3 regions of the Streptomyces sp. NPDC046925 genome follow, and region 2 is predicted to be linked to each of the others. Evidence: riboswitches for the same ligand, from Rfam matches in the RefSeq annotation. Region 2 holds a riboswitch; each other region holds the start of a gene.

Region 1 (4,487 bases), on a different contig from region 2:
GAGGCGGTCCGCGTCCTCGGCTGTGATCGGCCTGATCCGCGCGGTGCCTCCGTCACGCAGGACGACATCGGCTTCCCAGTGGGAGGGATATGCCTGCCGGTCCGACGGGGTCGTCATGGGGCCAGGGTACGGGTCGCGGGTGCGCGGCGGCCGGGGCAGGCTAGGAGTCGTCGAAGGGCGGGACGCGGGCCCGTGGCACGAGGACGTACGGTCGACGGGGCAGGACCACCGGTCGATGCCGTACGGACCAGCGGCCGGCGGAGCACGCGCAACGGCATGAGACACTGGTCTAGACAACTGTGAGACATCCGGAAGGGCAGCAACACATGGCTGAGCGCCGCGTCAACGTCGGCTGGGCCGAGGGCCTTCACGCCCGACCCGCCTCCATCTTCGTCCGCGCGGCCACCGCCGCCGGCGTCCCCGTGACGATCGCCAAGGCTGACGGCAACCCCGTGAACGCCGCCTCCATGCTCGCCGTGCTCGGCCTGGGCGCGCAGGGCGGCGAGGAGATCGTGCTCGCCTCCGACGCCGAGGGTGCGGACGCCGCTCTCGACCGTCTGGCGAAGCTGGTCGCCGACGGCCTCGAGGAGCTTCCCGAGACCGTCTAGCAAAGACCGGTACTCGTACGGCGAAGGGCCTGCCCGAATTCGGGGCGGGCCCTTCGCCGTTTCCGCGCACCCCATCGAATACCGAGGGCTTTTACCGAATTCGGGCAGCAGAAATAACGCCCCCGCCGAATAGCACTTCTTTGTATACGGCGCCTCTGTTAATGCCGGAGGCCCACCGTGTTTACGGCATGTTGCGAATCCCTCACACGATCACGGCCCACGGTCCGGTGACCTTGCGGAACCGGAGAAAAGCGCGGCCTGTGCGCGGCCGTCGACCGTTCCGCGTGGGCCGCGGCGAGCGACCTGGCCCGTTCCGCGTCCCCGCGGGCGACCGCGTCGACGATCGCGGCGTGCTCCGCCCAGGACTCCGCGGGAGCGGCCGGGCCCTCGACGACGTACATCCAGGCGATCTTGTGGCGGAGCTGGGTGAGCAGCGCCGTGAGGCCGGGGCTGCCGGACGACTGGGCGAGCGTCTCGTGGAACCAGCCGCTCAGCGAGCGCAGATCCTCGCTCTGGCCGCGCCGGGAACGCTCCTGGCCGAGCCTGACGAGGCCGCGCAGGACCTTCAGGTGCGCCTCCGTGCGGCGCTGTGCGGCGCGGGCGGCGCCGAGCGGCTCCAGGAGCACGCGCATCTCCAGGAGGTCGGCGGCCTCCTGCTCGGTGGGCTCGGCGACGCAGGCGCCCGCGTGCCGGCGCGTGACGACGAAGCCCTCGGCCTCCAGGGTGCGCAGGGCCTCGCGCACGGGGACGCGGGAGACTCCGTAGCGGCGCGCGAGCAGTTCCTCGGTGAGCCGGCCGCCCCGTTCGTAGACACCGGAGACGATGTCGTCCCGGATGGCCGTGCACACCGAGTGCGCGGGAATGCGCATGAGCTGACCTCCGCCTTAATCCCCGCGAAACGCGGTCGACCGACGCTTTTTCAGTGACTCTATTGCAGAGCGGCTGCATTTCCGACGGCTGGCCAGAATCCATGGATACTTTTGGCCAAAGGTGATGCGTGACCAAAGGCGGCGGGGAACGGCGAAAGCCCCGGCTCGCGATGAGCCGGGGCTTTCGGTGAATCAGGTGCGCGTCGCGCGAACCGCCGTGGGTCAGACGTTGACGCCGTGCGAGCGGAGGTACGAGACCGGGTCGATGTCCGTGCCGTAGTCCTCGCCGGTGCGGGCCTCGAAGTGCAGGTGCGGGCCGCTGGAGTTGCCGGTGGAGCCCGAGAGGCCTATCTGCTGGCCCGGCGTGACCGCCTGGCCGACGGTGACACCGAGGGACGACATGTGGCCGTACTGGGTGTACGTGCCGTCGTTCATCTTGATGACCACGTTGTTGCCGTAGGCGCCGCCCCAGCCGGCCTCGACGACGGTGCCGGAGCCGACCGCGTGGACCGAGGTACCGGACGCGGCGTGGAAGTCGACGCCGGTGTGGCTGCCGGAGGACCACATGGCGCCGCCGGTCTGGTAGCCCGTGGAGACGTACGAGCCGGAGATCGGGGAGACGTAGGTGTTCAGGCGCTTGCGCTCGGCCTCGCGGGCGGCGCGCTCCTTGGCCTCGCGCTCCTTCTTGGCCTTGGCCTTCGCCTCGGCCTCGGCCTTGCGCTTGGCCTCCTCGGCCTTCTTCTTGGCGGCCTCTTCGGCCTTCTTGGCGGCCGCGGCGGCGTCGGCGGCCTCCTGCTGCGCGGTGGCCTGCGCGTCGATGCTCGCGGCGAGCGAGTCGCCGACGGAGACAGCCTGGGTGAGGCCGGTGTGCTCGAGAGCCACCGCGTCGTCGGCGGCGAGCGCCGGAGCGGCCAGGCCTCCGATGACACCGGTGGTGGTCAGTGCGGCGACGCCCGCCACATTCGCGGTCGTGCGCGTGAGGCGGCTCGGGCGACGGTGCTTCCCGGTGGCACGGGTGAACGCCATGAAGCGGCTGGTCCTTTCCTTCCCTCTCGCCTACCGGGTTAGCTGACGGGTTCGGAGCAGGAAGGTCTCCTACGAGTCCCTCGCCTCACGGCAAGGTTCCCGATTCACCCCAAGGGGACATGTGGGTCCCCGGCTCCCCTGGCTCGCGCCGTACGGGGACTCGGCGATGACTGTCCGGTGCCGCGGGTGCGGCGTACTGCATGACGAACAGCCGGACCAGACGCTAAGCGTGGCGTCTTTCAAACGACAAACGGATCAGAGCTTTTGTAGCGCACGCCACAGGGCAGACACGTAACCTCCATACCAATTCGGACAAATGAGGACCCCGGTGGCCAATTCCAGCCACCGGGGTCCCGATATGTCCTGACTGTCACTCAGGCTGTCACCGTGCTCAGCCGGTGACGACACTCACTTCGCCGATGCCGAGCGCCCTGACGGGCTCCTCGATCTGCGAGGCGTCACCGACGAGCACCGTCACGAGCCGGTCCACGGGGAAGGCGCTCACCACGGCGGCGGTGGCCTCCACGGTGCCGGTCGCGGCCAACTGGCGGTACAGCTGCGCCTGGAAGTCGTCGGGCAGGTGCTGCTCGACCTGGTCGGCGAGGGTGGCCGCCACGGAGGCCGCCATCTCGTACTTGAGCGGGGCCACGCCCACCAGGTTCTGCACGGCGACGTCACGCTCGGCGTCCGTGAGGCCCTCGGCGGCGAGGGTGCGCAGGACCTTCCACAGGTCGTCGAGCGCCGGTCCCGTGGACTCGGTGTCCACGGAGCCGCTGATGGCCAGCATCGCTGCGCCCGTGCCGTCCGGAGCCGAACGCAGGACCTGGGCGAACGACCGTACGCCGTAGGTGTATCCCTTCTCCTCGCGCAGGACGCGGTCCAGGCGCGAGGTGAGGGTGCCGCCGAGGCAGTACGTGCCGAGCACCTGGGCGGGCCAGACGCGGTCGTGCCTGTCCGGTCCCACGCGTCCGATGAGCAGCTGCGTCTGGACGGCGCCGGGGCGGTCGACGATCACGACACGCCCGGTGTCGTCGGCGGTCACCGGCGGCACCGGACGCGGCTGCGCCGTGCCGCCGGTCCAGGAGCCGATGGTGTCGGCGAGGACGGCGTCCAGGTCGGTGCCGGTGAGGTCGCCCACGACGACGGCGGTCGCCGTGGCGGGCCGCACGTGCTTCTCGTAGAAGGCGCGCACCGCGGCCGAGTCGATGGCCGTGACCGTCTCCTCGGTGCCCTGGCGGGGCCGCGACATGCGCGACGTGGCCGGGAACAGCTGCCGGGAGAGCTCCTTGGCGGCGCGGCGCGCCGGGTTGGCGGCCTCGTGCGGGATCTCGTCCAGGCGGTTGCGTACGAGGCGTTCGATCTCGCTGTCCGCGAAGGCGGGGGCGCGCAGGGCGTCGGAGAGCAGGCCGAGCGCCTTCGGGAGGCGGGAGACCGGGACCTCCAGGGAGACCCGGACGCCGGGGTGGTCGGCGTGCGCGTCCATGGTGGCGCCGCAGCGGTCGAGTTCGGCGGCGAAGTCCTCGGCGGAGTGCTTGTCGGTGCCTTCGTTGAAGGCCCTCGCCATGATCGTGGCGACGCCGTCGAGGCCCGCGGGCTCGGCTTCGAGCGGCGCCTCCAGGTGGATCTCCACGGCGACGACCTGCTGGCCGGGGCGGTGGCAGCGCAGCACGGTGAGGCCGTTGTCCAGGGTGGCGCGCTCGGGCGCGGGGAAGGCCCACGGCCTGGCGGCGCCCGCCTGGGGCTGCGGGTGGAACTGCATCGTCGCGGCCTCGGTCACTTCGCCGCCTCCTCGTCGTCCTCGTCGGTGGCTTCGGGGCCCGCTGTGCCCTCTACGGGCTCGTACACGAGCACCGCCCGGTTGTCGGGGCGCAGGCGGGCGGCGGCGGCCTCACGGACCTCTTCCGCCGTGACGTCGAGGACGCGCTCGACGGCGGTCAGGGCGAGCTGCGGGTCGCCGAACAGGACGGCGTACCGGCACAGTTCG
Region 2 (4,487 bases):
CCCACGGTCATGACGAGGTCTGCGAGCTGGTTGACCGTCAGGAAGGTCAGGAGTCCGGCTCGTGTGGCCTCATCCAGGGTGTGCCGCTCCAGGAGCTGGTTCGTGGCGTCCAGTACGGCGGCTTCGGGGCCGGAGAGCTTGTCGGCGGAGCCGGTTTCGGCGGCGGCGAGTGCTTCCGGGCTCAGTTCCACCAACTGCGCGATCTTCTCGTGGTGGTGCACCTCGTAGGCCGCTTCATAGGCATAGCCGACCCGCACGATGGCGAGTTCGCGCAGTGGGTCAGGGAGGGAGTTGTGCTGCAGGACCGCGTCTCCGAGTCCCAGCAGGGCCGGTGCCAGGTTCGGTGAGTGCATCACCATCCAGAAGATGTTGAGCGAACCGTGCGCGACGATGGCCTCCCGCAGATCGGCGGGCACTGTGGCCGGGTCCGGGTACTCCATGTTGGCTCCGTTCGAGAAGGGGAGGCGCGGGGCGGGGGCATCGGCCGGGGGTCTGGGGCTCCGCTGGGCGCGGCGGCCTTCTCCTCTTCGTACCCCGATATATGCGGGCGTCCGTGCTCGGCCTTATGCGCGCTTGAGCCTAGGGGCACAGGTGGGGTGTCGCCTCCTGTTCCCGCGACGGATTGCGGGGCCGCTTTTGCTCACACGGAGAACTGGCGCCACTGCTCGGATCTGTGCCTAAAGTCTGAGTCCGGAGCCGCCGGACGGCAGCGTGGCGGGGTCAGCCCTTGTCGGCTTCCTGCGCCACGCGCTCCAGACGGCTCCGGTAGTCCTGCCACCATGCCTGGTCGCCGGGCGGCAGACTGTCGTTGTTCTGCAGGTATCCCACGGAACCGTCGATGAGCTCGCGCAGGATGTCGGCGTGCCCTGCGTGCCGTTGAGTATCGGAGATCACGCGCACCAGGATGTGGTTCAGTGTCACCTCACTGCGCTCCTCGGGCCACCACGGGACGTGGCCGGTCGCATCGAGCGGCAGCATCGCGATCGTACGGTCGGAGTGCTCCCACGCCTGGTGGTACAGCCGCACGATGTCGTCCCGCGACTCGTCCGCGGAGGCCCACATGTCGGCGTTGAGTTCCGGGTCTCGCGTGTACCACCAGGATGGCGGCTCCTCGTCGAAGAACGGCCGCCCGGTCATGCGAGGCAGTCTCGCAGCCGCCACTGACAACCGGGCTACGTGCGGGACGCCGCTGCCCCAGCGGTGCCTGACACACCGTCAATATCTGCTGGCGTGGGTCCATTCCTGCCCGCGGCTCCTTCGGCGGGTGCAGGGCGGCAATCCGGTCGCACCCCGACTCGCGGTCTGGCTAGCCTTTTGGCTGGAGTGAGACGAGAGGAGCCGGGACGTGCGACGGATGTCCCCGCAGGAGAAGAAGCGGCTGAGCTATCGGAGGGACCGGCGCAACGTCTACGGCGAGAACGACAAGAGCTCCCGCAAGAGCATCCGACGGAACAAGCGGGCGACCAAGAGCGCGAACCGGAGGCTTGAGCGTCTCGCTCTCGCACAGGGGGCGTGCTTGCGCGGCATCGCCGATGCCGATGCAGGTGCCGACGTGATCGAGCGGGGCCTGGCCAGGCGGTGGCCGAAGTCCTGGAAGAAGTTCCCCGACGCACCGCTGGGGGAGGTCGTCGCCAACGCACTGGAGCGGCGGGCCCGTACCGAGAGGCAGGCAGTTACGCGAGCGCCCCTGAGCTGACGGCGGCCGCGTGCCGGCGATACGAGGCCCCGCAACGGCCGGAGCCCCGGACGCGTGGCGTGCCGGGGCTCACAGCGGAAGGAACGGGGTCGGTCTAGTACGGGCCGTTCACGTTGTCGATCGAGCCGTACCGGTCGGCCGCGTAGTTGCACGCCGCGGTGATGTTGGCGACGGGGTCGAAGCTGTCCGTCGACGTGCCGGGCACGTGGTAGGCCTCGAAGGTGGGGTCGATGACCTGCAGGAGCCCCTTGGACGGTGTGCCGGCGACGGCGTTGGAGTCCCAGTTGTTGGTGACCTGGGGGTTGCCGGAGGACTCGCGCATGATGTTGCGGTGGATGCCCTCGTAGGTGCCGGGGATGCCGTGCTGGGCCAGGACGTCGAGCGACTCCTTGATCCAGCCGTCGAGGTCGTTGGTGTAGGTCTTGGCGGCGGCGGGCTGGGCGGAGAGAGTGTCCGACCGCTCGGAGCGGTCCGCCCGCTGGGCCGGGGCCTTCTCGCCGAGGGTGAGCTTGACGCCGGGCTGGATCAGCTTCGGGTCGTTGCCGAGGGCGTCGCGGTTGTCCTCGTACAGCTTCTTCCAGCCGCCGCTCAGGGAGTGCTCGCGGGCGATCTTGGCGAGGGAGTCACCGGCGGTGACGACGTAGGTCTTGGGGGCCGCGGCGGGCTTGGCGGCGGAGGGCGCCGCGCTCGCGGTGGTCGCGCCGATCACCGGGAGGATGAGCACGGCCCCGCCCGCTCCTGCGGCGGCGATGTTGCGGTTGAGCGAGCTGGACTTGGGGCGGCGGTGCTTACCCTTTGCAGGCATGACGAATTCCTCTCCGTCGCCTGCGAGGTGAGCTGTCGGGTTCGGACGGGAGATGTCCGGTCGCACCGTGAATACGACTTCACCCCGAGCCGTTCCGGTATCCGGATCGGCGACTTACCTGGGTCCCCCGCTCCTGCCGTGCGTGAGTGTGTGGGTGGGAAGGGTTTCCGGACAGCGGCAGGATTCGGCGTTCCATCCGGATTGACTTTGACGTTAAGCGAGAAAGCCGGAGAGGAACAAGACACGAATTCGCATAGGCAATGCAGGTGATCTTCCCTTGGCGAGAAGGATCTTTCGACCTCGTTGATCAAAAAGGCCAACTTTCTTGGCGTGCAGCGGAAGTGCACTCCGTGGCTCCCTGGAGCTGCGATCGAGGGCGTGACCCAATTCACTGAATACGGTGCAACCAATGCCAAGATCGAGAACGCGCAGGGTCGATTCATTTGACGCTAATAATCAGCAAGGTGGGCGATGGTGAGCGTATGCCTTTAAGAGAGTGAAAGCATGCTATTACATGCTAAAATGGACACGGCGTTAGTTCGCTAAATGCATCAGAACGGGCATATCGACCTTCTGTCAACGGGGTGGCGGGAGCGGGCGGGGATTGTCCATGGCTCTCGCTCTCCGTCGCGGAGAGGAGTGCGTACGTATGGCCGCAGTCTCGGACCGCATCCTGAATGTGACGGTGTATCAATACCCGTTTGGCTTCTGTGCATCAGCAATTCATGGACGTTCGGCCCGCTGTCGAAAGTTGTGAAAACACGCGCCGGCATCCGCAGTTACGGCAGAACGGCGCTGTACGGTGGCCGCCCGGTTTGGGTGCGGGCGGAAGGCGCAGGCGTGGAAGACCAGGACGCGGAACACCGCCCGTATTTGCCCATCGCCGAGCACGGCCTGATCGGGGATCTGCGCGGTGCGGCCTTGGTGGGGACCGACGGGCGTATCGACTGGTTCTGCGCGCCGCGATTCGATTCGCCCAGCATTTTCGGGGCGCTGTTGGACGCGGAGCGAGGCGGGGTATGGGAGTTGTCGCCGCTGTGCGCGACAGCATCCCGCCAGCAGTTCTACGTTCCCGACAGCGCAATCCTCATCACGCGCTTCCTCACCGAGGAAGGCATGGTGGAGGTGCAGGACTTCATGCCCCTCCTGCGCCCCCACGACGAACAGCACCGCCAGCGGCTGGTGCGGCGCGTGGTGGCCGTGCGCGGCAGCATGCGCCTGCACGCCCGGATCGCGCCGCGCCTGGACTACGGGCGTGCCCGCCACCGGACCGAGAGCGGCGAGGGCGAGGTCCGGTTCATCTCCGAGGATCTGACGCTGGTACTGCGCAGTGATGTCGCCCTGGATGCCCAGAAGGGCGAGGCCCACGGTGAGTTCGAACTCGGCGAGGGCGACCAGGCCCTGTTCGTCCTGGACGTCGGCGAAGGAGCAGGGGGCGAGACATCAGCAGCCGGCCCGCTGGATACGGGGGAGGCCGACGCGCTGTTCGACGGCACGGTCGCTTTCTGGCGCGCCTGGCTGAAGCGGTCGACGTATCAGGGGCGATGGCGCGAGATGGTGCACCGCTCCGCCCTGACCCTCAAGCTCCTCACCCACGAACCCACCGGCGCGATCATCGCGGCGCCCACCCTGGGACTGCCGGAACGCATCGGCGGCGAACGCAATTGGGACTACCGCTACGTGTGGATCCGCGACGCCGCGTTCTCCCTCTACGCGCTCCAGCGCCTGGGTTTCACCGACGAGGCCGAGGCGTTCGTCGGGTGGCTGACGCGGTGCCTGGCCCGGACCGGCGCGGACGAGGAGCCGGGTCCGCTGTGCGCGATGTACACCATCGACGGTGACGCCGAACTGCCGGAGCGCGAACTCACCCACCTCGAGGGGTACTGCGGCTCTTCGCCGGTGCGGGCCGGCAATGCTGCCGCCCGCCAGTTGCAGCTGGATGTCTACGGCGAACTCGTCGACTCCATCTACCTGTTCAACAAGTAC
Region 3 (4,487 bases), on a different contig from region 2:
AGGCCTGCAGCTCGGCGAGGTACCCGGTCCGTTCGAGCACGGCCTCCAGGACGACGGCGGGGCCCGCGCCGGACTCGACGATGGTCCGCAGCTCCTCCATCAGCGTGTTGAAACGCTTGACGGCGTTCGCCGAGCGGGCCGCCATTCCGTACGCCTCGTCGACGCGCTTCAGCGCCTGCGGGAAGGAGATCTTCTCGCGCTGCGAGAGCGCGTCGATCATCGCCTCGGCGCGGTCACCGATGCCCCTCTTGGGGACGTTCAGAATGCGCCGCAGCGGGACGGAGTCCTCCGGGTTCGCGAGCACGCGCAGATACGCGAGGACGTCCCGGACCTCCTTGCGCTCGTAGAAGCGGACGCCGCCGACGACCTTGTAGGGCAAGCCGACGCGGATGAAGATCTCTTCGAAGACACGGGACTGCGCGTTCGTCCGGTAGAAGATCGCGACGTCGCCGGCCTTCGCGTCGCCCGCGTCGGTGAGCCGGTCGATCTCGTCGGCGACGAACTGCGCCTCGTCGTGCTCGGTGTCGGCGACATAGCCGATGATGCCCGCACCCGCGCCCGCGTTGGTCCACAGGTTCTTGGGGCGGCGGCTTTCGTTGCGCTCGATGACGGCGTTGGCCGCGGTGAGGATCGTCTGCGTGGAGCGGTAGTTCTGCTCCAGGAGGATCGTCGTCGCGTCCGGGTAGTCCTCCTCGAACTGGAGGATGTTGCGGATCGTGGCGCCGCGGAAGGCGTAGATCGACTGGTCGGCGTCGCCCACGACACACAGCTCGGCGGGGTCGTCCCCCTCGCCCCCGGAGGGGCCGACCAATTCGCGCACCAGGGCGTACTGGGCGTGGTTGGTGTCCTGGTACTCGTCGACCATCACGTGCCGGAAGCGGCGGCGGTAGTGCTCGGCGACGTCCGGGAACGCGCGGAACATGTGGACCGTCGTCATGATCAGGTCGTCGAAGTCGAGGGCGTTCGCCTCGCGCAGCCGCGACTGGTACATCGCGTACGCCTGGGCGAGCGTCTTCTCGAAGCCGTCGGCGGCCTGACCCGCGAAGGTCTCCTCGTCGATCAGCTCGTTCTTCAGGTTGGAGATCTTGGCGCTGAAGGACTTCGGCGGGAACTTCTTCGGGTCGATGTCCAGGTCACGGCAGACCAGCGCCATCAGGCGCTTGGAGTCCGCGGCGTCGTAGATCGAGAAGGAGGACGTGAAGCCGAGCTTCTTCGACTCGCGGCGCAGGATGCGGACGCACGCGCTGTGGAAGGTCGACACCCACATCGCGTTGGCCCGCGGCCCCACGAGCTGCTCGACGCGCTCCTTCATCTCGCCGGCGGCCTTGTTCGTGAAGGTGATCGCCAGGATCTGCCCCGGGTGCACGTGCCGCTCGGCCAGGAGGTGCGCGATGCGGTGCGTGAGGACCCGGGTCTTGCCGGAGCCGGCGCCCGCGACGATGAGCAGCGGGGAGTCCGCGTGCACGACGGCCGCGCGCTGGTTCTCGTTCAGACCGTCGAGGAGGGCCGCCGGGTCGATCACGGGGCGCGGGGCGCCGCCGCGATAGTGCGCGTCGCGGGGTGCGGGCGCGTCGAACTTCCCGTCGAACAGATCATCCGGAATGGACTCCGGAGTGTTGTCCTCGGGCGGTGGCGGGGGCTCTTCCTCCGAAGCCCGCGAGGGCTTGAGGTCCGCCAGGAAGCTGTCATCAAAGAGGCTGCTCATCGCCTCCCGAGTCTAGGCGGCCGCACTGACAACCCGCCCCGGGTTCCGGCCACGTCACTCTCGCCTACGCCCTGCTCGCGGACGATCACTCTCCGCTTCGGCACTTCGTGCCCACGTCAAGAGCTTCGTAAAGTAACGAAAATGTATCGGGCATATCGAACATCAACCTTCACACGGACCACACGAGTTGGCTAGCGTGCTGCCCGGGCTGCTCGTACTCCCACCGGCGAACCCCGCCGGGAACGGGTGGCCTCCGCCGAGTTCGATCTCCTCGGAGCCGGGGACCCACGATGAACTTGGGGTGAATCGGTCCCGTACGCAGTACGGGACTGTAGGGCAACCTTCCGGAACCACCCGCCCGAACCCGACAGCTAACCCGGTAGGCGGTCTACGGAAGGAGTCGCCTCCCTTGGCGTCGCACCGCAAGCCGCGGACCCGCATTGCCGCCCTGCGCGCAACCCCCGCCCTCGGCATCACGACGGCGGCCCTCACCTCCGTGGCCCTGCTGTCACAGAGCGCGCAGGCGGCACCGTCCGCACCGCAGAAGCCCAGCCTCGAAGAGGTCCAGAAGAAGGTCGACGACCTCTACCACCAGGCGGGTGTGGCCACACAGAAGTACAACTCGGCCAAGGAGCGCACCGACAAGCAGCGCAAGAAGGTCGACACCCTGCTCGACGACGTCGCCGAGCGCACCGACAAGCTGAACGAGGCCCGCCAGGAGCTTGGCTCGTTCGCCGCCGCGCAGTACCGCACCGGCGCCGTCTCCGAGACCGCCACGATGATGCTGGCCGACGACCCGCAGGGGTACTTCGACCAGAACCACCTGTCGGACCGGCTGACCGCGCGCCAGAAGAAGGCGGTCGACGACTACCAGACGAAGCAGGCCGCCGCGACGAAGCAGCGCACGAAGGCCGCCAAGAGCCTTCAGACGCTGAGCGACTCACGGGACGACCTCAAGACGAGCAAGCAGGCCGTCCAGGAGAAGCTGGGCAAGGCGCGCACGCTGCTCTCGGAGCTGACGGCCGAGGAGAAGGCGCGGCTCGCGGCGATCGAGAAGAAGAAGGAAGAGGCGGCCAAGCGCAAGGCCGCCGAGCTGGCCCGCAAGCAGGAGGCCGAGGCGGAGGCCAAGCGCAAGGCGGCGGAAGAGGCCGCGGCCAAGGAGCGCGAGAAGAACAAGGAGACCCCCGACTCGGGCTCCGGTTCCGACACCGGCTCCGGCTCCGGCTCCGGCACGGGCTCCGGCGGCACGGATGGCGCCTACGCGACGAAGGCCGCGAAGGTCATCAGCTTCGCGGAGGCGCAGATCGGCAAGCCGTACGTGTGGGGCGCCACCGGCCCCGACTCGTACGACTGCTCCGGGCTCACGCAGGACGCCTGGAAGGCCGCGGGGATCTCCCTGCCGCGTACGACGTGGGACCAGGTGAAGGTCGGCACGACCGTGAAGACGGCCGACGCCAAGCCGGGTGACCTGGTCTTCTTCTACGACGACATCAGCCACGTCGGTATCTACATCGGCGACGGCAAGATGATCCACGCCCCGAAGCCGGGTGCGAACGTCCGCACCGAGTCGATCTACTACATGCCGATCCACAGCGTGGTGCGGCCCGCGTAACCATCGCTTGCCGAAAACGGCCCTCCACGCGCGCGTGGAGGGCCGTTTTACGTCAGTGGGGCGGGATCAGGTCCACATCACCGCGATGAAGATGTTCGCGACGGTCAGCAGCCCGACGGCGCCGAACATCGCCTTGTCCACCTTCTCCTCGTCGCGCTTCACGTAGACCAGCGCGAGGATCACGATCAGCACGGCCATCTTGATGCCGATCTTGACGTTGTTGACCGGGTTGTCGTCCGCCTGGTTGAGACCCACCAGGACGACGCCCGTGACGAGCATCGTCAGGGCGCCGTGCAGCATCGCCGGGTTGAAGCGGGCCGTGCCCTGGCCCATCTGCTTCATCTGGGTGAGGAAGCCACCCAGGAGCGAGGCGATGCCGATGATGTGCAGGCCGACGAAGAGATGGGTGAGAACGTCCATGGCTCCGGAGCCTAGCCGGGTCATATCACCACTCCGCAGCCAGGTCGGCCGCAAGTGCCGCATCGGTCACACACCTGCGCGAAGGGCGCCCGGCCCGGCAGATCGTGCAGTCACATGCGGTCACCGGCGGCGCACTTCCGTCAGTTGCGGACAATCCGTCACCAAGTCGTGACCGCCAGGTTTAGCGTCCTTCGTCAGGTGACCGGCTCCCCACCGCCGTCCGGACCAGGGGCGGCAGTCGGCCACCACCGCCGAGAATCCGGCGGCGGTCCGCTCCCCCTGTGCGGGCTGCCGCCGGAACCTTAAGGAGCCCCCCTTCGTGGCAGCGCACCGCAAGCCCAGACAGCGCTCGCTCAGTGGCCATACGGCCCGCACCGCCGCCACCATCGCCCTTGCCGGGGCGGCCACGGCCACCGTCTTCGACGGCACGGGACACGCGGATCCACGGCTCAGCCCGTCCGAGGTGAAGTCCAAGGTCGACGCGCTCTACCGCGAGGCGGAGATCGCCACCGAGAAGTACAACGGCGCCAAGGAGAAGTCCGAGAACGCCGAGAAGTCCCTGGGCGAGCTGCGTGACGAGGCGGCCCGCAAGACGGAGAAGCTCAACTCCGCGCGCCAGGGCCTCGGCTCGATGGCCGCCGCGCAGTACCGCAGCGGCGGAATCGATCCTGCCGTCCAGCTCGCCCTCTCCTCCGACCCCGACCAGTACCTCGAGCGTGCCGCGCTCGCCGACCGGGCGGACAGCCGCCA

The links. A riboswitch is a leader RNA that binds a small molecule or an ion and turns the genes downstream of it on or off. The one in region 2 is predicted to bind cyclic di-AMP.
Positions count from the first base shown of each region.
Region 1: it holds a riboswitch for cyclic di-AMP, as region 2 does, so the genes downstream of both, ABZ906_RS00480 (M23 family metallopeptidase) here and ABZ906_RS08385 (LysM peptidoglycan-binding domain-containing protein) in region 2, are expected to answer to the same signal.
Region 3: it holds a riboswitch for cyclic di-AMP, as region 2 does, so the genes downstream of both, ABZ906_RS34475 (C40 family peptidase) here and ABZ906_RS08385 (LysM peptidoglycan-binding domain-containing protein) in region 2, are expected to answer to the same signal.

Region 1 covers NZ_JBEYWZ010000001.1:119,215-123,701, reverse strand. The annotation lists gene ABZ906_RS00495 (GNAT family N-acetyltransferase) at 1-117, opposite strand, end outside; gene ABZ906_RS00490 (HPr family phosphocarrier protein) at 327-608, shown strand; gene ABZ906_RS00485 (GntR family transcriptional regulator) at 767-1,477, opposite strand; gene ABZ906_RS00480 (M23 family metallopeptidase) at 1,700-2,503, opposite strand; cyclic di-AMP (ydaO/yuaA leader) riboswitch at 2,516-2,679, opposite strand; gene ABZ906_RS00475 (pitrilysin family protein) at 2,895-4,280, opposite strand; gene ABZ906_RS00470 (pitrilysin family protein) at 4,277-4,487, opposite strand, start outside.
Region 2 covers NZ_JBEYWZ010000002.1:445,285-449,771, reverse strand. The annotation lists gene ABZ906_RS08400 (carboxymuconolactone decarboxylase family protein) at 1-440, opposite strand, end outside; partial or broken gene ABZ906_RS08395 (DUF664 domain-containing protein) at 721-1,131, opposite strand; gene ABZ906_RS08390 (hypothetical protein) at 1,346-1,696, shown strand; gene ABZ906_RS08385 (LysM peptidoglycan-binding domain-containing protein) at 1,791-2,501, opposite strand; cyclic di-AMP (ydaO/yuaA leader) riboswitch at 2,506-2,701, opposite strand; gene ABZ906_RS08380 (glycoside hydrolase family 15 protein) at 3,342-4,487, shown strand, end outside.
Region 3 covers NZ_JBEYWZ010000011.1:161,883-166,369, reverse strand. The annotation lists gene ABZ906_RS34480 (ATP-dependent DNA helicase) at 1-1,705, opposite strand, end outside; cyclic di-AMP (ydaO/yuaA leader) riboswitch at 1,950-2,107, shown strand; gene ABZ906_RS34475 (C40 family peptidase) at 2,115-3,317, shown strand; gene ABZ906_RS34470 (hypothetical protein) at 3,384-3,737, opposite strand; gene ABZ906_RS34465 (NlpC/P60 family protein) at 4,057-4,487, shown strand, end outside.